DNA from 3 places in the Lacrimispora cavernae genome. Region 2 is predicted to be linked to each of the others. Evidence: riboswitches for the same ligand, from Rfam matches in the RefSeq annotation. Region 2 holds a riboswitch; each other region holds the start of a gene.
The links. A riboswitch is a leader RNA that binds a small molecule or an ion and turns the genes downstream of it on or off. The one in region 2 is predicted to bind thiamine pyrophosphate.

Region 1 (7,716 bases), 1.7 Mb from region 2:
CATAAAACCTGTTCCACCGTACAGGGTCTATATATCCCCATGCATCCACTTCAGCCTTATACTGATCCGCCAGATATTTCTGGCTTTCCATTACCAGTTTCTCATCAAGCTCCGGCGCTGCCTTAAGTAATATGCCGGCCGCTCCTTCCGGATCTTTTACGGCCTCCTCATACCCCTTGCTCACAGCCCTTAAAAAGGCTTTGGCTGTCTCAGGATCCTGCTTTAAGAATTCATCTCCCGCAATAATGACCGGCGTATAATAATCAAACACAGGATTCAAATCTGCAAATGCAAAGTAATCCGTATCAAGGTCTTCTACTTCCATCTTAATACCTGCCCATGCATAAAAGATCCAGATGGCATCTACTGATTTTGACTTTAATGCGGAAACCTCATCCGTTACCGTACTGGGAACCAGCTGAACTTTGGAAAAATCGCCTCCATCGGCTTCTACCACATCTTTGACCATGGCCTTTTCCACCGGAATATCCCAGGTGGCATATTTCTTTCCTTCCATTCCCTTTGGAGACGCCATCCCCTCCCCTTTTCTGGAAATGATTCCGGAGGTGTTATGCTGGATGACCGCTGCTACTGCTGTGATGGGAAGGGCATCTTCCCCTGCCAGGGCCGGAGCCATGGAATCCTGAAAAGACATACCAAACTGGGCTTTCCCGGAAGCTACTAAAACTGCCGCCCCATCCTCGGGGGGCTGAACGATTTCTACCTGAAGCCCTTCGTCTTTGAAATACCCCTTTTCTTCTGCAACATAAAGTCCAGTATGATTGGTATTGGGCGTCCAGTCCAGAACAAATGTTATCTTTTTCAAATCCGATGGATTCGTACTTACCGCCTGTTTCCCACTTCCTCCGCAGGCAGTTAAAAATGCGGCGGCCACTGCAGCCGTACAAATTGCCAAACCTGTTTTTTTCATTTTTTCCTCCAATTCTATCCTATCACTGATTATCCCATGGCATGCATTTCTTAGACAGCATGTCCACACCTTTCATAAGAAGAAGACTGATGGCCGATATGAGAAAAATGACCGCAAACATCTTATCAAAGGCAAAGGATTTTTTCACCCGGGTCATGTAAACGCCCAGCCCGCCAAAGCCTCCCAGCCATTCGGAAATGACTGCCCCAACCACTGCATAGGAAACCGAAATCCGAAGGCTTGCAAAAAACTGCCCCATGGCTCCGGGAAGCTTGATATAGCGGAATATTTTTACTTTTCCGGCTCCCATGGACTTTAAAAGGTTCACTGCATCCGGATTTACTGACTTAAAACCTGTAAGCATGCCCACGGTTATGGGAAAGAAGGTGGTCAATACGATGAGGATCACCTTGGGAGCCATTCCATAACCAAACCATAATACCAAAAGAGGGGCAATGGCTACCGTTGGAACGGTCTGGGTCAGGACAATAAGCGGATAAAAGGCCTGGTAAAGACCTGCAAAATGATCCATGATCACAGCGATCACAAAACCGGTCGCCACCCCCAGAAAAAGCCCGGTGAATGCCTCGGCAAGGGTGATTCCTGCATTGACCGCCAATACCGGGAATTCCGTTACAAATGCCCTCCCAACGCTGATGGGCGATGGGAGCATAAACCGGTCCACAAGGCCCAAAGTACTGATTCCCTGCCATAAGATGAAAAGACAGGCAACCGCCGAGCAGGACCAAAGCTTACTTGTGATGCTTTGTGACTTTTTTATCAATGGTAAGTACCTCCCCTTCCGGCCGGTAGGTGACTTTAATATAAGCGGCAACAGAAGGGGCACCTGCCCTGATGGCAATGTGCTGGCATTCCTTAACAATATCCATCAGCTGGTCATAATCCCCTTCAATGGCGGTTTCAAAAGGCCCTACATAATAATTCAGTCCGGTGCTTTTGATATAATCAATTACCTGGTCAACGATACGGATCAGTTCCTCATCATTTTTTGCCTCCGGCAATGTCTGGATCGCTACGCTTGCATTCATGTCTCATCTCTCCTTTTATCTATTAGAAAACAAAAAAACCGCCCGGATATCCGGGCGGGTGAACAGGCTTAGCCTGAAAGCTTCCTACGCTGGCATTATCCAGATCAGGTTACAGGGTTTAAGACAATACTGTCTTATCTCAGCCGGACTTTCTCCAGCACCCCTTTTAATTTTCAATGCAAGTATACATCAGACAGACGGGAATGTCAATCCCGGCTTCCTAGGTCAGCAGATTCCGCATGCTGCTCAAACTGATCCCCAGGGTGGACGTATTATGAAGCAGAGCCGAGACCGTGGGGGACATGGCCCCTCCCACTCCCAGAAGGATAAGGCCCGTATTAACGCCAACAATGCTTCTGTAATTTTTATGGATCCGCTTCATCAGGCTGTCACTTAACAGCTTCAGCGTAACGATTTCATAAAGATTGTCCGCCGCAATGGTGATATCCGCAATTTCCCTGGCAATCTCAGCTCCGTCACTGATGGCGATCCCCACATCCGCTGCGGAAAGGGCAGGCGAATCGTTGATCCCGTCCCCCACCATGATGACCACATTTCCTGATGCCTTTTCCCGTTCTATAAAACGGGCCTTTTCCTCAGGGAGTACCTCTGAATAATATTCATCCACCCCTACTCTGGCGGCAACAGCCGCTGCGGTCCGCTCGCTGTCTCCTGTCATCATGACCGTTTTGCATATCCCTGCCTTTTTAAGGGAATTTACAACTGCCGCAGCCTCCTCCCGAAGAGGATCTTCAATGCAGATCACTGCTGATAGCTTTTGGTCAATGGCAAGATAAAGGTGGGAACAGTCCTCGGGCAGGCTCTCAAATTTCTCCCGGTAAGCCTCAGCCACCTTACAGCCTTCATCCTCAAAGATAAAATGATAACTGCCAATGACCACTTTTCTTTCGTTTATGGACGAAGCAATCCCGTGAGCCACGATATATTCCACCTTGGAATGCATTTCCTCATGCTCCAGCCCCTGGTTTCTGGCAGCCGTCACCACTGCCTTTGCCATGGAGTGGGGGAAATGCTCCTCCAGACAGGCGGCGATCCGAAGCATTTCTTCCGGACTCTCTTCTCCAAAGGTAACCACGTCCTTCACGGTTGGCCTTGCTTTTGTAAGAGTTCCGGTCTTGTCAAAGACAATGGTCACAGCCTCTGCCACTGCCTCCAGATATTTGCCTCCCTTAACGGTTATGTGGTACATGCCTGCCTCCCGGATGGCTGATAGCACAGAAATTGGCATGGCAAGCTTTAGCGCGCAGGAAAAGTCCACCATCAGCACGGAAAGTGCCCTTGTCACATTTCCCGTAAGCAGCCAGGTAAGACCTGTGCCCATAAGTGTATAGGGCACCAGCTTATCAGCCAGATGACCGGCCTTGCTTTCCATGGAAGATTTCAGCTTTTCCGATTCCTCGATCATGGTAACGATCTTTTCAAACCGGGTGGAGCCGGAAACTTCCCGGACCTTGATGGTCAATTCGCCTTCTTCCACCACGGTTCCTGCATATACATATCCATCCGCCTCTTTTTTCACGGGAAGGGATTCTCCTGTCAGGGAAGCCTGGTTGACCATACCTTCTCCGGAAATCACGGCTCCGTCAAAAGGAATGACATTTCCCATGTGCACCACCACCTCATCTCCAGGTACAATGGAGGAAGCCTCCACCAGCACTTCCTGTCCGCCGCTTAAGAGCCAGACCCTGCTGACATTTAAGGACATGCTTCTGGCCAGATCACCAACGGATTTTTTATGGGTCCATTCCTCTAAAAGTTCTCCGATCCCAAGCAAAAACATGACGGAACCTGCTGTCTCCAGTTCGCCGCGCAGCACGGATACGCCGATGGCCACGGCATCTAGGACCGCCACCTCAAGCTTTCCTCTAAGAAGAGACTTGATCCCCCTGACAAGATATTTCATAGACTGAAGCCCGATATGGAACGTTTTTATGGGGCCGGGAATAAAAAGCTTCCTCACTGCCCGCATCATCACCCTGCCCACAAGCCTTTCCTGGTACTCAGCATTCAGCTCACGCCCGGAATGCTCGATCACCCCGGCAGGTACTTCAACAGAATCATACCTAAAACGTTTCAGGGCTTCCAGGATTTCCTCTCTGATACCAACGTAGGAGATCACCGCATCGCCGGTGCGCTCATAGACCTTAACTCCAGTCACATTTTTCAAGCCGTGAAGGTAATACAACAAAGTGTCGGCTTCCCGGCAGGTCATCCGCGGCTGGGAAAGACGGACCCGGAGTCTTCCTGACATTTCATGTTTGATGATAAATCTCACGTCTGATCCTCCTATAGAAAACGGGGCCCTTTTCTCTTTTGGCCCCGCTCTCTCCTTTTCTTTTGTCGTCTATTGCGCCTTACTGCTGCCGTCTTCAACTGATTCCGGTTCCTCTCCGACCTCAGCTTCCTTTGCTGCCCGCTCTTCATTGATCTGCTTTGCTTCCGCAAGGATGTCCTCTGCGTTCTCCTGAACCAGGGTGGCCGTCTTCATCACGCAATCCTTTGCCCGTAAAGCGGCTGCTGTACAATTGGTGTAGACCTTCTTCGCATCCTTACTGGAAAGAAGCTTGACTCCCGCTGTTCCAAAGAGCACGCCTCCGGCAAAGATTCCTGCCTTTTTAAGCTTTAAAATATCCCACATCTTTTGTGTCCTCCTCTATGCTTCCAGATTTTCTCTTTTGTAGTGCAATCATATCAAGCATAGTTTTACCAGTCAAATACAATTCCGTTTATTGATAAATTTTATCATTTTCGGGCCGTTTTGGTCACCTTGTCCCAATGCTTTAATGCCAATGCCCCGATCAGCGGATCGTACATCACTCCCAGATTCTTTTCGATTTCTTCATAGCAGTGTTCCATAGAATAAGCACTCCGGTATCCCCGGTCCGACGTCATAGCATCGATGGAATCACAGATGGCTATGATCCTGGCGCCCAGAGGGATCTCCTCTCCCTTTAAGCCTTCCGGATACCCTTTTCCGTCAAAGCGTTCATGGTGATGCAGGACAATATCCTTCAGCTCCTTTAAATGACGGGACTTGCTTAAAATATCAGCCCCTATTCTGGGATGCTTTTTCATGGCCGCCCATTCTTCCTCGGAAAGCTTTTCCGGCTTATTTAAAATAGAATCAGGAATCCCGATTTTTCCGATGTCATGAAGGTGAGCGGCTATATGTATCTTCTCTATTTCCTTTTTATCAAGCCCTAAAAACTCCGAAAGGGCCAGCGCCATATCGCTGACCCTCTGGGAATGCCCCGCGGTATAGGGGTCTTTGGCATCCAATGCACTCACAATGCATTCGATGATTTCATGATAATCCACACTGCCTGAACATAATTCTAATTCTGGTCCCCTATCCATAAATTTCTATACTCATCCCTCCAGTTAGTCAATGCTAACCACATATTAAATGCAATCTGCATTCTCACAATCACAGGGCTTTACTATAATAGAAGATATCTTCTGGCCATCCAAATATCCGCAGGCACTAAGCCCTGCCTGAACCACCTGATTCCAGTTCTTGGCAGAAAGCTGATAAGTAGTCTCATCGTCTAAAACCACCGTACATGCCTCTTCCATGGGACAGGTATCCGAATAAACAACTTTATACATGTTCTTCCGGCTGATGGCTCCGATTTCTTCCAGGATATTGACCATCCGGTAGACGGTCGCAGCACCGATGGTTTCATCCACGCCTGATGCCTTATAATAAATCTCCTTGCAGCTGGAACATTCATGCTCCAGTATAACATCTAACAGCGTACAACGCTGCTTTGTGATCCTGCAGCCTCTTGCCTTCAGCTTCTCAATGATCAGTTCTTTCTGCATTTTTGTCCTGCGATAGCTTCTGGAGTCAGGCATTTTTCTTTTCTCATTGATGTTCGTTTGTCTCTCCACTTGCACGCCTCCGTTTACAGGTTTTTAAGGCTAAAACAGCTTTTAATTCTGCCGCCCGGGTTAATGGCAATGTCCTCCGCAATTTTTGCATTCTCCGCCACACTGAATGGATTTCCCGTTCTTTTTATCACGAATCATGCTCTTTACTGCCAAAGCCACTGCTCCGGCAACAACGACTAAAACAACCAGTGTTCCCATAAAGTACCTCCTTATATTTTGAGCCTGCAGGTAAGTGCAGGCTTCCAGCCGTGGCCGGAGCTTATTTAGCTCCTGCCACACTGTTTAAATGAATGTTTGATGTCTTTTCTTCCTTTGCCGGTCTTACCATCAGGTAAATGAATCCTGCGATCAGGGCAAAGGCAACAACAGTAAAGATTCCAAAAGTTCCTGTGAGCACCAGGTTTCCAACCTGGTAAACGCAAAGGGATACTACATAAGCCAGAAGGGTCTGATATCCAACGGCAAACCAGAACCATTTGGTATTGTTCATCTCTCTTTTAATGGCTCCCATAGCGGCAAAGCATGGAGCGCAGAGAAGATTGAATACCAGGAAGGAATAAGCTGCTAAAGGAGTCATGCTGCTTGCAAGCGTTCCCCAGATTTCAGATCCATCTTCTGCAACTTCCGCAAAACCGAACAGGATACCGAAAGTACCTACTACGTTTTCTTTTGCAACCAGTCCGGTGATAGCTGCAACTGCAGATTTCCAGTCACCCCAGCCAAGAGGTGCAAAGATCCAGCTGATCGTGTTTCCGACTGCCGCAAGGATGCTGTGGTCAAGTTCCAAATCGTCTAACATTCTGAACTGGCCGTCAACCCAGCCGAAGAAGGATGTAAACCAAACAAAGATAGTTGCCAGAAGAATGATGGTACCTGCTTTTTTAATAAAGGACCAGCCGCGTTCCCACATGCTTCTTAAAATATTTCCAACTGTAGGCATATGGTAAGCCGGAAGTTCCATAACAAATGGTGCCGGGTCTCCTGCAAACATTTTTGTCTTCTTTAAAATGATTCCTGAGCAAATGATCGCTGCTATTCCTACAAAGTAAGCACTTGGAGCCACCCAGGATGCTCCGCCAAACAATGCACCTGCAATCAAAGCGATGATGGGAAGCTTTGCTCCGCAGGGAATGAATGTAGTTGTCATAATAGTCATCTTACGGTCACGGTCATTTTCAATGGTACGGGAAGCCATGATTCCAGGTACGCCGCAGCCGGTTCCGATTAACATCGGGATAAATGATTTGCCGGAAAGACCAAACCGGCGGAAAATACGGTCCATGATGAATGCAACTCTCGCCATGTAGCCGCAAGCCTCCAAAAATGCCAGGAAGATGAAAAGCACCAGCATCTGAGGTACGAAACCAAGAACAGCGCCAACACCTGCTACGATTCCGTCAAGAATCAGGCCCTGGAGCCAGTCTGCACATCCTACAGCAGTTAAAACGCCTTCAATAACAACCGGCACGCCAGGAACTTCCAGACCAAAGAAGCTGAAGCCTTCACCGAATAAGCCATCATTGGCCCAGTCAGTTGCCCAGGTTCCAACGGTTGTTACAGAAACATAATATACAATATACATAACCAGTGCAAAAATAGGCAGAGCCAGGAAACGGTTTGTTATAATCCTGTCAATCTTATCAGAAATGGTCAGTTTTTCTACCTTGTTGCGCGTAAAACACTCATGGATGATGGATGAAATATATACGTAACGCTCATTGGTGATGATGCTTTCCGTATCGTCATCCATTTCCTTCTCGATCCGGCTGATCTCTTCTGAAACATCCGGTACATGCTTCATCTGGGTCTGGATCTTATTAT
Region 2 (7,716 bases):
GTGCGGAAAGAGCTTGGTGTACGTACCATTTTTAATATCTTAGGTCCTCTCTCCAATCCGGCTGGAGCCACCATGCAGCTTTTAGGGGTCTATGACAGGAAGCTGGTGGAACCCCTGGCCCAGGTATTAAGCAATCTGGGAGTAAAGCGGGGACTGGTGGTGTGCGGAGATGACGGACTTGATGAGGCCACGGTCACAGGTCCCAGCCATGTATGCGAAATCCGCTTCGGGAAGCTGACTCCCTATAAGATCACACCGGAGCAGTTTTCCTTAAAGCGATGCAGTCTTTCTGAGCTGGTTGGCGGCACACCGGAAGAAAACGCCCAGATCACCAGGGATATCTTAAATGGTAGGCTCCATGGGCCAAAGCGGGATATCGTCATCTTAAACTCTGCCTTAAGCCTGTACCTGGGAATCGATGACTGCACCATTTCCCAATGCATCGAAAAGGCGGCTCACCTCATTGATTCAGGAAAAGCTGCCGGAAAGCTTGAAGAGTTTGTAAAAATGACCAGGGAGGTGGCTTTATGATACTTGACGTCCTGGCTGCCTCCTCTAAAAAAAGGGCGGAGGCGGCAAAAGAAAAAATCTCCATGAAGACCATGGAACAACTGGCACTGAAAGCCTTTGAAGCAACAAAGGATAGAGGTCTTTCCTTTGAACAAAGCCTCTCCTCTCCAGACATTTCCTTTATCTGCGAGGTAAAGCGTGCCTCTCCGTCAAAGGGCCTCATTGCCCCGGTATTCCCCTATGTGGAGATTGCAAAGGATTACGAAGCTGCCGGGGCAGATGCCATTTCCGTTCTTACGGAACCGGAATATTTCCTCGGAAACAGCAGCTACTTAACAGAGATCGGCCATGAGGTGAATATTCCCCTTCTCAGAAAGGATTTCACGGTGGACCCCTACCAGATCTATGAGGCAAAGGCCATAGGCGCGGCCGCAGTTCTTCTCATCTGCGCTCTCTTAGATACAAAAGCCCTGAAAGAAGGATTAAGGCTGTGCAAAAGCCTTGGCTTAAGCGCCCTTGTGGAGGCCCATGACGAAGAGGAGGTCCACTCCGCCCTGACCGCAGGAGCCAGGATCATCGGAGTGAATAACCGGAATTTAAAAACCTTTGAGGTGGATTTTAACAATTGCCTCCGCTTAAGGAGCATGGTACCCTCTGACGTGCTTTTCGTGGCGGAAAGCGGGATCAAAAGCGGGGCCCACATCAGGCTCCTGTCAGAAGCCGGGGCCAATGCTGTATTGATCGGGGAAAGCCTGATGCGTTCCCCTGACAAAAAAGAAATCTTAAGTGGATTGAAGAGGGCCGCCCAATGATTTCCAAAGGAAAACTAATCAAAATATGCGGCCTGACCCGCAGGGAGGACATTCTGGCAGTAAACGCCTTAAAGCCGGATTACGCTGGCTTCGTATTTGCTCCTGGAAAGCGCCGCCTTACAGGACCAGAGGCAAAGATGCTTAAGGAGCTGATGCTGCCGGAGATACCTGCAGTAGGCGTTTTCGTAAACAGCCCCATAGAAGATATCCTGTCCCTTGCAGAGAGTGGAACCATTGACCTTATACAGCTTCACGGCAATGAGGACCGGGATTATATGATGGAACTAAAAAGCCGCCTGGCCCCCGGCCTTCCTGTCATAAAGGCCATACGGGTCCGGCAGGCAGAGGATATGAAGGAGGCAGAGGACCTTCCCGCAGACTTCCTGCTTTTTGATGCTTATACAAAAGGACTTTATGGCGGCAGCGGGAAGACCTTTGACTGGTCCATGGTACCGGACATAAAAAAGCCCTGGTTCCTGGCCGGAGGCATCGATGCCTCAAACATAAAGCAGGCCATGAAAACAAAGGCCTTTTGCCTGGATCTAAGCAGTTCTGTGGAAACAGAGGGCAAAAAAGACCCAGGGAAAATAAAAGAAATCATACAAATAGTAAGGAGTGAACAGCCATGTCAAAAGGAAAGTTTGGACAGCACGGCGGACAGTTTGTCCCCGAAACGCTGATGAATGCAGTAAATGAACTGGAAGAAGCTTATGAGAAATACAGCCATGACGAGGAGTTCTTAAAAGAGCTTCAGGAGCTTCACAAAAAATATACGGGAAGGCCCTCCCTGCTCTACTGCGCAGAGCGGATGACGAAAGACTTAGGCGGAGCGAAAATTTATTTAAAGCGGGAGGATTTAAACCACACCGGCTCCCACAAGATCAACAACGCCCTGGGCCAGGTCCTTCTTGCAAAGAAGATGGGAAAGACCCGGGTCATCGCTGAAACAGGGGCCGGGCAGCACGGCGTTGCCACTGCTACCGCCGCCGCTCTCATGGGAATGGAATGCGAGGTCTTTATGGGAAAAGAGGATACGGACCGTCAGGCCTTAAATGTATTCCGTATGGAGCTTTTAGGCACAAAGGTCCACGCAGTAACAAGCGGCACCCAGACCCTAAAAGATGCGGTCAATGAGACCATGAGGGAATGGACCAACCGGGTGGCTGACACCCATTATGTCTTAGGGTCAGTCATGGGCCCTCACCCATTTCCCACCATTGTCAGGGACTTTCAGAGCATCATCGGCAAAGAGGTCCGCACTCAGCTAAAGGAAGCAGAAGGGAAGCTTCCTGACATGGTGATCGCCTGCGTGGGCGGAGGAAGCAATGCCATGGGAATCTTCCATGAATTTATAAATGAACCTTCCGTGAAGTTGGTGGGCTGCGAGGCCGCAGGGCACGGCATTGAGACAGGAAAGCACGCGGCTACCATTTCCACAGGCTCTCTTGGAATCTTCCACGGCATGAAATCCTATTTCTGCCAGGATGAGTACGGCCAGATCGCCCCTGTTTTCTCCATTTCCGCAGGACTTGACTATCCGGGCATAGGGCCGGAGCACGCAGCACTTCATGATTCGGGAAGAGCCGCCTACGTCTCTGTTACGGACCAGGAGGCTGTGAAAGCCTTTGAATACTTATCCCGTCTGGAAGGGATCATTCCGGCTATTGAAAGCGCACATGCAGTAGCCTATGCCAGAAAGATCGCTCCTTCCATGGAAAAGGATGAGGTCATCGTCATCAATTTATCCGGGCGGGGCGACAAGGATGTGGCAGCCATTGCCCGTTATAAGGGGGTTGAAATCTATGAGTAGAATAAGTGAAGTATTTTTAAGGGGAAAGGCATTTATCCCATTTATCACGGCTGGAGATCCTGACCTTGCCACCACAGAGGAGCTGGTTCCTGCCATGGCTTTAGCCGGAGCAGATCTCATTGAGCTTGGAATCCCTTTTTCTGACCCGATTGCAGAAGGGATCGTGATCCAGGAAGCCGATATGAGGGCTTTGGCGTCAGGAACCACTACGGATAAGCTTTTTGATTCTGTAAAACGGATACGCCAAAAAACCGATGTTCCTCTGGCTTTTATGACTTATATCAATCCTGTTTTCGTCTATGGAAGTGAACGGTTTATAAAAAATTCGGCAGAAAGCGGCATTGACGCCCTGATCGTGCCGGATATGCCCTTTGAGGAACGGGAGGAACTGCTGCCCTTCTGCAAAAAATACGGGGTCGAACTGATCTCTCTCATCGCTCCCACTTCAAAGGAACGCATTCGGACCATTGCATCAGAATCGGAAGGATTTATCTACTGCGTTTCTTCCATGGGCGTGACCGGTGTGAGAAATGAACTAGGCACAGGCATCAGGGAAATGGTTTCTCTTGTAAAGGAGACAAAGAATATTCCCTGCGCCATTGGCTTTGGCATCTCCACACCGGAGCAGGCAGGGGAATTGAGTCAACATGCGGACGGAGTCATTGTGGGCAGCGCCATTGTGAAAATCGCCGCAAAATATGGAAAAGACTGTATAGGACCTGTCTGCGACTATGTAAAGGAAATGAAGGCCGCCATTTCCGGCTGACAGCCGGTCCGGGAGGTTTTCCTTGACAAGCAGAAAGGGGAATGCTACACTAGTGCCACAAGAGGGAGCTCGTAGGCGGGCTGAGAGGAAGTAATCAACTTCGACCTTTATAACCTGATTTGGGTAATGCCAACGTAGGGATTCATATAGGATGATTGCATAGTTCCGAGCCTATACCTGTTGGTATAGGCTCTTTTTGCGCGCAATGAGCCCTTACAATCCCTCCGCTTACGAGACAAAGGAGGAACAAAAATGAATTACACCACACAAATGGATGCCGCAAGAAAAGGCATTCTGACAAAGGAACTGACGGCAGTAGCTGAACACGAGCAATGGGAGCCGGAAAAGCTCCGGGAGCTGGTAGCAGAAGGAAAAGCCGCCATTCCGGCAAATAAGAACCACAGCTGTTTAAAGCCCAGCGGGATCGGCTCCATGCTGAGTACAAAGATCAATGTGAATCTGGGAACCTCCAGGGATTTGAATGACCTGGACATGGAGCTTGAGAAAGTAAAGGACGCAGTTCTCATGGGAGCAGAGTCCATTATGGACCTAAGCTCCTTTGGGGATACCCGGAAATTCCGCAGGAAGCTGACGGCCGAATGTCCGGCTATCATTGGCACGGTTCCGATCTACGATGCTGTGGTTTACTATCACAAGCCTCTTCGGGAAATCACCGCTGAGGAATGGATACGGATCGTGGAAATGCACGCGGAAGACGGGGTGGACTTTATGACCATTCACGTTGGAATCAACAAGCAGACTGCCAGGCGGTTCAAGGAAACAAAACGGCTGACCAACATTGTTTCAAGAGGCGGGTCTATCGTCTTTGCCTGGATGGAGATGACCGGTGAAGAGAATCCCTTTTATGAGCATTATGACCGCATTCTGGAAATCTGTCAGAAGCATGACGTGACCTTAAGCCTGGGAGACGCCTGCCGTCCGGGATGCATTGAAGATGCATCTGATATTTCCCAGATCGAGGAGCTGGTGACTCTTGGGGAACTGACAAAAAGGGCATGGGAGAAACATGTACAGGTAATTATTGAAGGCCCCGGCCATATGCCTTTGGATCAGATTGCAGCTAATATGAAAATACAGCAGACCATCTGCAAGGGTGCACCCTTTTATGTTCTGGGACCCCTTGTCACAGATATTGCGCCGGGATATGACCATATCACCGCTGCCATCGGAGGAGCAGTGGCAGCTGCTGCCGGAGCGGCATTTCTCTGCTATGTAACTCCTGCAGAGCATTTGAAGCTGCCGGATGGAGCAGATGTGAAAGAAGGAATCGTTGCCGCCCGGATTGCGGCCCATGCGGCTGATATTGCCAAAGGCATCAGGGGCGCAAGGGAGTGGGATCATAAGATGAGCGATGCCAGGAAACGGCTGGATTGGGAAGCCATGTTCCAACTGGCTATTGACCCGGAAAAAGCCAGACGCTACCGGGCAGCGTCAAAACCGGAAAAAGAAGATACCTGCTCCATGTGCGGCAATTTCTGTGCCATGAAAAATATGAACCGGATTCTGGACGGGGAAATCGTCAATATTTACGATGAATGATAGCTTATGAAAATTTTTAAATTACATAAACAGGAGGAATTTTCATGAATGATCGAATATCACCTACTATTTGTAGCAATTCTTCTGCTGCCTCCAGGGTGCGGGTGAAAAAGCTGGTGGTCAGCGGAATGCTGACAGCCCTTACGGTAGCCCTCTCCGGCTTTTCCATTCCGGTGGGAGCTTCTAAATGCTTTCCAATACAGCACCTGGCTAATGTCCTGGCAGGGGTGTTCTTAGGACCCATCTATGGCGTTTCCATGGCTTTCTCCGCTTCTCTTATACGGAATCTTATGGGAACCGGAAGTCTGCTTGCCTTTCCGGGAAGCATGGCAGGGGCATTTCTCGGGGCCTGTCTGTTTCAAAAGACCAGGAAGCTTTTGCCGGCTTATCTTGGGGAAGTAATTGGGACAGGGCTCATCGGTGGGCTGCTCTGCTATCCGGTGGCAGCCCTTCTCATGGGAAAAGAAGTAGCCGTCTTTTTCTTTGTAGCTCCGTTTTTCATGAGCACCCTGGCGGGGACCATACTGGCTGCGGTCTTACTGGCAATGCTGCGCCGCCTTGGCCTGTTCTCCTATTTTGAACGGCTCATCAACGAATAGGAGGATGTTGAATATGAATAGGAAGTTTCATGATTCCCTGGCCGGGCTGGTCCGGGAAAAGAAGCCCATCGTCCACTGCATCACCAACTATGTGACGGCAGGAGACGTGGCAAATATCATTCTGGCCTGCGGCGGTTCTCCCATTATGGCGGACCAGCCGGAAGAAGCTTCAGAAATATCCGCCCTGTCCGACTGCCTTCTTTTAAACATAGGAACCCCCAAAGAGACTACAGAAGCTGCAATGATAAAGGCCGGGCTGGAAGCAAACCGGCGAAACCACCCGGTCATCTTTGACCCGGTAGGAATCGGCGCATCCCGTTACAGGACCGAAATGGCTCTTTCCCTTCTAAAAGAAGTAAAAGCAACTGTTATCAGGGGAAATGCGTCAGAGCTTAGGATCCTGTTAAAGGAACTGACCGGAAAAAATGGAAAAAGCGGAAACAGCTCTGATTCCTCAGCCCGGGGAGTTGATGCTTCTTTTTCTGATGAAATAAGGGAAGATACCATGGAGGCTCTTAAGGAAACAGCCAGGGCACTGAGTGCTGCAACCGGGGCTGTGGCCGTCATGACCGGGGCCATTGATATCGTAACTTCCGGGAAGGAAACCTGTCTTATCAGGAACGGCTGTCCCCAAATGACCCGTATTGCGGGAAGCGGCTGTATGCTGGACGGTATCATTGCCGCCTATGTGGCATCCGCCGGGCCTGCCTCCTCCCAACACGCCGTTTTCCAGGCAGCCGCTCTTGCCACGGCTGCCGCCGGCCTTTGCGGGGAGCGGGCTGCTAAAAAAACGGAGACACTCCAGGCTGGTACAAGCAGCTTCCGCTGCTGCTTTATTGATGAGATAAGCCTTCTGGATGACAGCACCTTAAAAGGAGGGATAAACATTGAAGTTTCATAAAGACATGCTGCTCCTGTATGCGGTAACAGACCAGACATTTACAGGAGAAAAAACCTTAGAAGCCCAGATCGAAGAAGCTCTTTCTGCCGGGGTGACCCTTCTCCAGCTCCGTGAAAAGCACATGGATAAAAACGCATTTCTGGAAGAAGCCATTATGGTCCGCCAGATTACCAGGCGTTACAAAATCCCGCTGATTATCAACGATGATGTGGAAACCGCCCTTAAGTGCGATGCGGACGGCGTACACGTAGGACAGGAGGATTTACCTCCGGCAGAGGTCCGCCGGCTCATGGGGCCGGACCGCATTCTGGGCGTAACTGCTAAAAACATAGACCAGGCGAAAAGGGCATGGCTAGACGGGGCTGATTATATAGGCGCAGGAGCCATATTCCCAAGTTCCACAAAAAAGGATGCCATTCCCTTATCCCTGGAACAACTGTCTGGAATCTGCCGCTCCGTTCCTATTCCTGTAACGGCAATCGGAGGAATTACCGCAGAAAATGTCTCCAGTCTGAAAGGAACCGGCGCAGCCGGGGCCGCGGTGGTTTCCGCCATATTCGGACAAAAGGATATTACCGAGGCCGTCCATCGCTTAAAAGAGCAGCTTTTAAAGGTGGTGAGCCAATGAGCCTGATTCTCCCTTCCTTCCTCACCATAGCAGGCACCGATCCCAGCGGCGGCGCCGGAATACAGGCGGATTTAAAGACCGCAGCGGCTCTGGGTGTCTATGGCTCCAGCGTTGTTACCGCCCTGGTCGC
Region 3 (7,716 bases), 300 kb from region 2:
CTGCAAGTTCAAATACGAAATACCCTCCTGTGACTACTGCGCTGCATACCAATCCGGCAGCCAGAAAAGACAGTGGCCGGAAGCTGCCCGTCCGTCCACCGGAAGGCAGATGTCTGTACAAATATCCTCCTGAAAATGCCGCCAATGCTTTAATGATCAGGGTAGCCGGCGCATAAAAAGCGTAGCCGGACAGTAAATCCGCCATCATGGAGCCGATTCCTCCTGCGGCCGCACCGGCCATTGGCCCTAAGAGCATGCCGCTTAGCAATACCATCCCGTCCCCCAGATGAATATACCCGCTGAATGCAGACGGTATATGTATAACCATAGTAGCTGCAGTGGTAAGGGCTGCCATCAAAGCGCTGAAAACGATTTTTTTCGTTCTGTTGTTGTTCATATTTTCTCCTTTCTCGCAGATCATTTTATATTTTTGTTAAACCTATCATATGGAAAAACTGGCATTTTATAAATATCCAATTTGATTAAAATTATACATGCCAGTTTTGCTGCGGCCCATTCGTAGGATCCAGGTGTCGACTGGAAACGATGGTAAGAGCAGAGATGGGGCGTCTATATGGAAAAATCGGGCGGAAGACACCATGAATATATTTTCACCCATAGCAGCAAAATACGGAGATATAAGGCTGTAATCAGAGCTTGACGAGTTTTCCTTAAAACGCCTTTCAATATAAACTTGTATTTTTAAGGAAACCCTTATATAATAATGGAAAATAAAAATACGGTTGGAAAGGCGGATCAATAGTTATGATACAAGACTTTACAATTCACACATTCCTTGAAAAATTATCCTCAAAAAGCCCAACGCCGGGCGGCGGCGGGGCGGCAGGCCTTGGCGGCGCCATAGGGACAGCTTTGGGGGAAATGGTGGTGAACTTAACCCTTGGCAAAAAGCGGTATGCCGATGTGGAAGAAGAAATGCAGTCATTCCTTGAAAAGCTGGAAGCTTTAAAAAGTGAATTTTTAAGACTTGCGGATGAAGACGAAGTTGTATTTGTCCCCTTGGCGGCTGCATACGGCCTTCCAGCCGGTACGGAGGAAGAAAAAAAGCATAAAGCGGAAGTCCTTGAAACACATTTACTGGCTGCTACCCTGGTTCCTCTCATGGTCATGGAGCGGTCCCTTGAAACCCTTGATATCCTGGAGATTCTGGCAGAAAAGGGAAGCCGTCTGGCTGTCAGTGACGTAGGTGTTGGTGTGCAGTTCCTGCGTTCTGCGCTGTTGGGAGCAAAGATGAATGTTTCCATCAATACAAAATCCATGAAGCAGCGGGAAAAGGCTTTACAGCTTCAGGAACGGGCGGATAAGCTGGCAGAGGATGGAACCGGAAAGGCAGACGCCATTTATGCAAAAGTGGAAGCTGCATTAAAGGCAGAATAAGGAGGAAAACAGACATGATAACCTTAAAGGGCGCAGCTGTGTCTGCAAAAATCAAGGAACAGGTGGAAGAGCTTTTAAGCGGCTTAAAAGGAAGGACTCCAAAGCTTGCCATTGTTCGGGTGGGAGAACGTCCCGACGACTTATCCTATGAGCGGGGAGCCTTAAAGAAAATGGAAAGCTTTGGCCTTAAAGGGGAAAGCTTTCCATTTTCCCAGGACATAACCGATGAAGCGTTTAAGGAAGAGTTTGCAAAAATCAACGATGATCCGGACATTGACGGCATACTTCTTCTGCGCCCTCTGCCAAAGCAGATAAAGGAAAAAGACATTGAGCACATGATCCATCCGGAAAAGGATTTAGACGGCATATCTCCTGAAAATATCGCCAAAGTATTTGCTGGAGACGATACGGGATTTGCACCATGTACGGCAGAGGCAGTTGTGGAGGTATTAAAGGCCAATGATATCCCTTTGACCGGAAAGCGGGTAGCCATCATGGGCAGAAGCATGGTAGTAGGGCGTCCCTTATCCATGCTGATGCTAAAGGAAAATGCAACGGTCACCATCTGCCACACCCGCACAGAAGACTTAAAGGAAACCTGCAAAAATGCCCAGATCCTTGTAGCTGCCGCAGGCCAGGCCAGGATGGTGGATGCCTCTTATGTAGGAAAGGATGCCGTGGTGGTGGATGTTGGGATCAATGTGGATGAAAATGGGAAGCTTTGCGGTGATGTGGATTTTGATTCTTTAGAAGGCACCGCCTCCATGGCAACTCCTGTACCAGGAGGTGTGGGGGCTGTGACAACAGCTGTTTTGGCCAGGCACCTGGTGTTAGCTGCTCTTAAAAGATAGAATATGGAAAACTGATAAGACGGTATTGTAAAAATGAAACAAGCGGCATGGGAGCTTTCTGCTCCTTTCATGCCGCTTGTTTTTTATGAAAGCCTTCTTACCCATTTACGGCCTGCCGCTTCACCTGGCCAATGGCTCCCAGCACGGGAGGGAAATACAGGATTACAACGGTAAGGATCAGTTCCGGCAGGATATAGGTAGCATTATAGCCCAGGGTATAAGCAATTGGATTCATGCCTTCCGGCGTATAGGAAGCAAAGAATATATAGCCTGAAATCACATGGCACAGGTAACGGCCGGCGACACCCACCACATATCCGGTCACAAGGCCGTGCTTTTTATTGCTTAACAGCCCGGAAAGCCCCAAAGCGCCAAAGGCTAAGGGATAATCAAGGAGAACCTGGAGGGGAGCAAATATATAGGGTCCTGTTATTAACTGCAGCATCCCGTAGGCAACCCCGGTCATGACCCCGGCCCTTACGCCGTAAACATAGCCGATCAGGCAGATGAACAGCATGGAAAACAGGGTGATGGAGCCGCCAAAAGGAAGAGAAACAATTTTCATAAAGGAAGTTACCATTGCAAGCGCCATGGCGCCGGCGCAGTAAACCATCTGACGGGTCTGCAGCTTTTGAGATTTGGAAGATGATCTGCCCAGAAGATGCAGGGTGAAAAAAATTGCGGCAAACAGAATGATCACCAGCAGGTATCCGGCCGGCTTTAATAAGTACTCTTCGTTTTCCGCAGAGTAAGTTAGAAAAAATGACATAAAAAATCCTCCTTTGTGTGCGCAGGAGGGGACTACTGTTGCTTCCTTACGCCGGCATTATCCGGTTCAAGTAGTGAGGGTTCGGTTTCTACCAATCTCAGCCAAAGGCTCCCCTAGCGTGTGTGATTTATATAATTTTGCTGTGAGTATAGCGCAAAACTACAGGCTTGTCAAGCCATATAAAATTATACTGCGGTATGGATCTGGCATTTATCGTTTGACGGATTAAACGTATTTTTGAAAGGTGGATAATTATGCCATCAGGTGCTTCCCTATGTCTGATTTGTAACCAAATTGTAATTCAGTATAAAAATGCAAATAAAGTACAACCTAGTTAAAGAAATAAGGTTGAAAGAATTGTGTCTCTCAGCCTTGAGTCTGTGAATCAAGTGGATATGCGGGCGTATTCATTTGATTCATTCTATACAAATTGAAGATACGGAGGTTGTTTTAATGACAGGCTTTATTATAGCTCTTATATCCGGAGCACTTATGAGCATACAGGGGGTTTTTAATACGGGAGTGACCAAACAGACCAGTATGTGGGTATCTACGGGCTGGGTACAGCTTACGGCATTTTTGACCTGCATTATCCTGTGGTATTTCTCCGGCAGGGAGAACATTTCAGGCCTTTTTGACGTACAGCCCAAGTACTTATTGATTGGCGGCGTTATGGGTGCATTCATCACCTATACGGTAGTGAGGAGCATGGGAACTCTGGGGCCGGCCAAGGCGGCTCTGATTATCGTAATTTCCCAGATCATTGTGGCCTACGCTATCGAGCTGTTTGGCTTGTTCGGCGTTGAAAAGGTAGGATTTGAATGGAAAAAGCTGATCGGTGCTGTTGTTGCCATCATCGGAATCATGATATTTAATTAATTTGGAAATAGTGCTTGTATTTACCTATTTCTTTAGGTAGAATAGTAACATAGGCTGAAGATGGTATCCTTTTTTGAGAATTTTTGTAAGAGGAGGGATATCATGAAGTACCCAAAAGTTAAAATCGCCCTTATGGCCCTGTGTGTTTTAGGGGCTGGTGTATGTTACGGCTTGAACAGAAGCCAGGAGGCTCGCAGGCCGGGAATTTCTCTGTCAGAGGCATCGGCTTATGATTCCGGAGAAATGGTTACCGGAATTGAGGCAGCAGGTGATGGCAGGTCAGGGGATGACGGTCTGGCAGGAACCGGAATCCAGGAACCAGGCGGTGTAAAGCCGGTTTCCGGCGGAACCGGCCGGTTGGCTATAGAGGCGGCAGAGGGCAGCATAGGAAGTGCAGGAGAGGAAACGGTCCTGCCTTTCTACGTACATATCTGCGGAGAAGTTGTTTCTCCCGGTGTTTATGAGCTTAAGGAAGGAAGCCGGGTTTTTCAGGCAATCGAGAAGGCAGGCGGAGTCACTGACCGGGCTGCGGCAGAATATTTAAATATGGCGGAGCAGGTCAAGGACGGCATGAAGATCGTGGTCCCTGGCAAGGAAGAGGTGGAAGCGGCGAAGGCCAGGGGAGAGATTTCCTTACAGGCAGAGGCTTCATCCAGCGTACAAAAAAACAAGGTGAATTTAAATACAGCCACCAAAGAGGAACTGATGACCCTGCGGGGAGTCGGAGAAGCCAAGGCAAACGATATTCTTAAGTATCGGGAGAGCCACGGCGGATTTCAGAAGATCGAGGATATCATGAAGATATCCGGCATTAAAGATGCAGCGTTTCAAAAAATAAAAGACGACATAACGGTTTAAAATATAGGACAGAGGTGTAGTATGGCAAGCGTTTTAGTAGTTGATGATGAAAAACTCATCGTAAAAGGAATGAGATTCAGTCTGGAACAGGACGGTATGGAAGTGGACTGTGCCTATGATGGAGAGGAAGCCATTAATCTGGCAAAGCAGAAAGAGTATGATGTGGTCCTTTTGGATGTCATGCTTCCCAAATATGACGGTTATGAGGTGTGTCAGGCCATTCGGGAATTTTCCGAGATGCCCATCATCATGCTGACGGCTAAGGGCAATGATATGGATAAAATCCTGGGCCTGGAATACGGCGCCGACGATTATATTACAAAGCCCTTTAACATTCTTGAGGTAAAGGCCAGGATCAAGGCCATCCTGCGCCGGAATTCAAAGAAGAACAAGCGGGACAGCCAGGAAGACAGCCAGGTGGTGAAGGAAGGCGATTTGAAGCTGGACCGGGACAGCAGGAGAGTGTTTATTGCTGAAAAAGAGATTAATTTAACGGCAAAGGAGTTTGACCTTTTGGAGCTTCTTGCCTGCAATCCGGGTAAGGTTTACAGCAGGGAGCAGCTTCTTACTTACGTATGGGGAAATAAGGCTATGGATACGGGAGATGTCCGTACGGTAGACGTTCATGTAAGGCGTCTTAGAGAGAAGATCGAACCAAGTCCCAGCGATCCCAAATATGTGCATACCAAGTGGGGCGTAGGATATTATTTCTGCAAGCAATGAGTGAGGAGCAGGAATGCCTGCATTCCTGTATCTGGTGAATGCTGCAGGGTATTTGACCTTTGCGTCCAGAAAAAGAAAGAGGAGGATTTCCAACGGGATACCGGGGGAATCCGCCTTTTCTTAGTATGGGGAAGAAAAAACCAAGGATCAGTTTTGGAAACGGAGAAACAATAGGATGGATTACAAAATCAGAAGAGTAAGAAAAGAAGATTTAGACCGGGTAACGGAAGTGGAGGCCCTCTGTTTTCCTCCGGAAGAGGCGGCAGGGCGGGAGGCCTTTGAGCAGAGGATCAGTCATTTTCCTGAATGCTTCCTTGTGGCAGAGCTTTCCGACGGGAGGATTATCGGTTTTATTAATGGCTGCGCTACAGATGGGAATACTATTTGTGACGAAATGTTTGAGAAAGCTGATTTTCATAAACCAGACGGTGCTTACCAGAGCGTGTTTGGACTTGATGTAATAAAAGAGTGGAGGGAACAGGGAGTTGCCGCCGCTTTAATGAACCGTTTTATAGAAGAAGCAGTCAAAAGAGGCAGGAAAGGAATGATCCTCACCTGCAAGGACAGGCTGATTCATTACTACGAAAAATTCGGATACCAAAACATGGGCGTGTCCGGGTCTGTCCACGGAGGCGCTGTCTGGTATGATATGCGGCTCGATTTTATGGATACAGGGAAGTGAGGCACCTTCAGTATGAAAAGAAGTCCCCAGGGAGAACGGTGGAGACGGCTTGACAATACGGCAAAGATATTTCCGGTCATAGCCAGTGAGAATTTAAGTAATGTATTCCGGATCGCTGCGGTTTTAAAGGAAGAGGTGGACCCGGGTACTCTGCAAAGGGCACTGGAAGAAATCCTTCCCCAGTTCGAAGGATTTTCAGTGAGGCTGCGGAGGGGATTTTTCTGGTATTATTTTGAAAACAATAAGAGGATGCCGGTGATTGAACGGGAAACCACCTATCCCTGCAAATACATTGATCCTCACAGCAACCAGCTTTTTTTATTCCGGGTCACTTATTTTGCCAGGCGGATCAATCTGGAGGTATTCCATGCGGTCACAGACGGCCTGGGAGCGGTGAACTTTTTAAAGGCACTGGTTTACCGGTATCTGGATCTTAAGCAAAATTCCAGGACCGGCCACCAGGCGCCTCAGAAAATATCGTCGGATGTTTCCATGAATGTGGAGGACAGCTACGTCCGCCATTATAAAAAGACCGAAAAGCGCAAATACAGCTCCAGAAAGGCATATCATCTTACAGGAGAAGCCCTTCCTCTTGATGAGGAAAATGTTCTTCACGGTTATGTGGATTTAAAGATGCTGAAAACGGCTGCCAAAAGCTATGGGGTCAGCATCACCAGATTTTTAACGGCCGCCCTGATCTGGGCTATTTATCAGGAATATCTTGAAGGAAAGCCCTGGGAGGAATCCATCGGCATCAGCATTCCCATTAATTTGAGGACATTTTTCGGCTCGGAGACAACTGCTAATTTTTTTGCTGTGACCCTTATTGACTTTTTATCCACCAGTGAGGAACATACCTTTTCAGAGGTGCTGGAAGCGGTAAGCAGGCAGATGGATATAAAGATCACAAAGGAAAAGATGGAACAGATCATTTCCTATAATGTTTCCAATGAAAAGAAATGGTATCTGCGGGCTGCGCCCCTTTTTGTAAAATGGTGTGCTTTAAATCTGATCTTCCGGAAAAATGATAAAGCCTACACCATGACTCTTTCCAATATCGGCCCCATAGAAATAGAAGAGGATTACAGGGAAGAAATCGAGAGATTTTCCTTAATGATCGGCGTTTCCAAGAGACAGCCTATAAAGTGCGGGGTCTGTTCCTATGGGGAAGAGATGATCGTGACCTTTACTTCCGTATTTCAGGATACCAGGCTTCAGGACCGTTTTTTCGGATTTCTAAGGGAAATGGAAATCCCGGTTAACTTAGAGAGCAACGGAGTTCCGGACAACAGGGACAATCTGGGCATGTATCCTCAGATCCGGTATGACCGAAAAAGGCTTAAAAAGCTGGCATTCATTTTTTACGGCTTGCTGTTTTTGGTGGGAGCTGTTCTGGGGCTTATTAATTATGCCACCTATTCCGGCTCCATGTGGTCCATCATCGCCATCGGGCTTATGGCTTATACGGCTCTTACGGTCGAATATTCCATTTTACGCCATGCGAATCTGGCCTCAAAGATCCTATTGCAGACGGTAGCTGCGCAGGTGCTTTTAGT

Region 1: another riboswitch for thiamine pyrophosphate. It lies ahead of ABFV83_RS12255 (thiamine-binding protein); the one in region 2 lies ahead of thiC (phosphomethylpyrimidine synthase ThiC).
Region 3: another riboswitch for thiamine pyrophosphate. It lies ahead of thiT (energy-coupled thiamine transporter ThiT); the one in region 2 lies ahead of thiC (phosphomethylpyrimidine synthase ThiC).

Annotation. Positions count from the first base shown of each region.
Region 1 is NZ_CP157940.1:2,589,693-2,597,408, forward strand. Features, by position in the region: gene ABFV83_RS12245 (ABC transporter substrate-binding protein) at 1-931, opposite strand, end outside; gene ABFV83_RS12250 (ABC transporter permease) at 954-1,715, opposite strand; gene ABFV83_RS12255 (thiamine-binding protein) at 1,684-1,980, opposite strand; TPP riboswitch at 2,044-2,155, opposite strand; gene ABFV83_RS12260 (heavy metal translocating P-type ATPase) at 2,201-4,276, opposite strand; gene ABFV83_RS12265 (DUF6110 family protein) at 4,346-4,639, opposite strand; gene ABFV83_RS12270 (HD-GYP domain-containing protein) at 4,744-5,358, opposite strand; gene ABFV83_RS12275 (transcriptional repressor) at 5,404-5,859, opposite strand; gene ABFV83_RS12280 (FeoB-associated Cys-rich membrane protein) at 5,956-6,093, opposite strand; gene feoB (ferrous iron transport protein B) at 6,155-7,716, opposite strand, start outside.
Region 2 is NZ_CP157940.1:4,339,318-4,347,033, reverse strand. Features, by position in the region: gene trpD (anthranilate phosphoribosyltransferase) at 1-531, shown strand, start outside; gene trpC (indole-3-glycerol phosphate synthase TrpC) at 528-1,322, shown strand; gene ABFV83_RS20335 (phosphoribosylanthranilate isomerase) at 1,319-2,002, shown strand; gene trpB (tryptophan synthase subunit beta) at 1,948-3,132, shown strand; gene trpA (tryptophan synthase subunit alpha) at 3,125-3,898, shown strand; TPP riboswitch at 3,950-4,056, shown strand; gene thiC (phosphomethylpyrimidine synthase ThiC) at 4,151-5,458, shown strand; gene thiW (energy coupling factor transporter S component ThiW) at 5,503-6,057, shown strand; gene thiM (hydroxyethylthiazole kinase) at 6,071-6,958, shown strand; gene thiE (thiamine phosphate synthase) at 6,945-7,586, shown strand; gene thiD (bifunctional hydroxymethylpyrimidine kinase/phosphomethylpyrimidine kinase) at 7,583-7,716, shown strand, end outside.
Region 3 is NZ_CP157940.1:154,223-161,938, forward strand. Features, by position in the region: gene ABFV83_RS00730 (ECF transporter S component) at 1-397, opposite strand, end outside; gene ABFV83_RS00735 (cyclodeaminase/cyclohydrolase family protein) at 766-1,398, shown strand; gene ABFV83_RS00740 (bifunctional 5,10-methylenetetrahydrofolate dehydrogenase/5,10-methenyltetrahydrofolate cyclohydrolase) at 1,413-2,249, shown strand; gene thiT (energy-coupled thiamine transporter ThiT) at 2,347-3,018, opposite strand; TPP riboswitch at 3,045-3,143, opposite strand; gene ABFV83_RS00750 (DMT family transporter) at 3,472-3,897, shown strand; gene ABFV83_RS00755 (helix-hairpin-helix domain-containing protein) at 4,000-4,755, shown strand; gene ABFV83_RS00760 (response regulator transcription factor) at 4,777-5,478, shown strand; gene ABFV83_RS00765 (GNAT family N-acetyltransferase) at 5,654-6,160, shown strand; gene ABFV83_RS00770 (DUF6320 domain-containing protein) at 6,173-7,716, shown strand, end outside.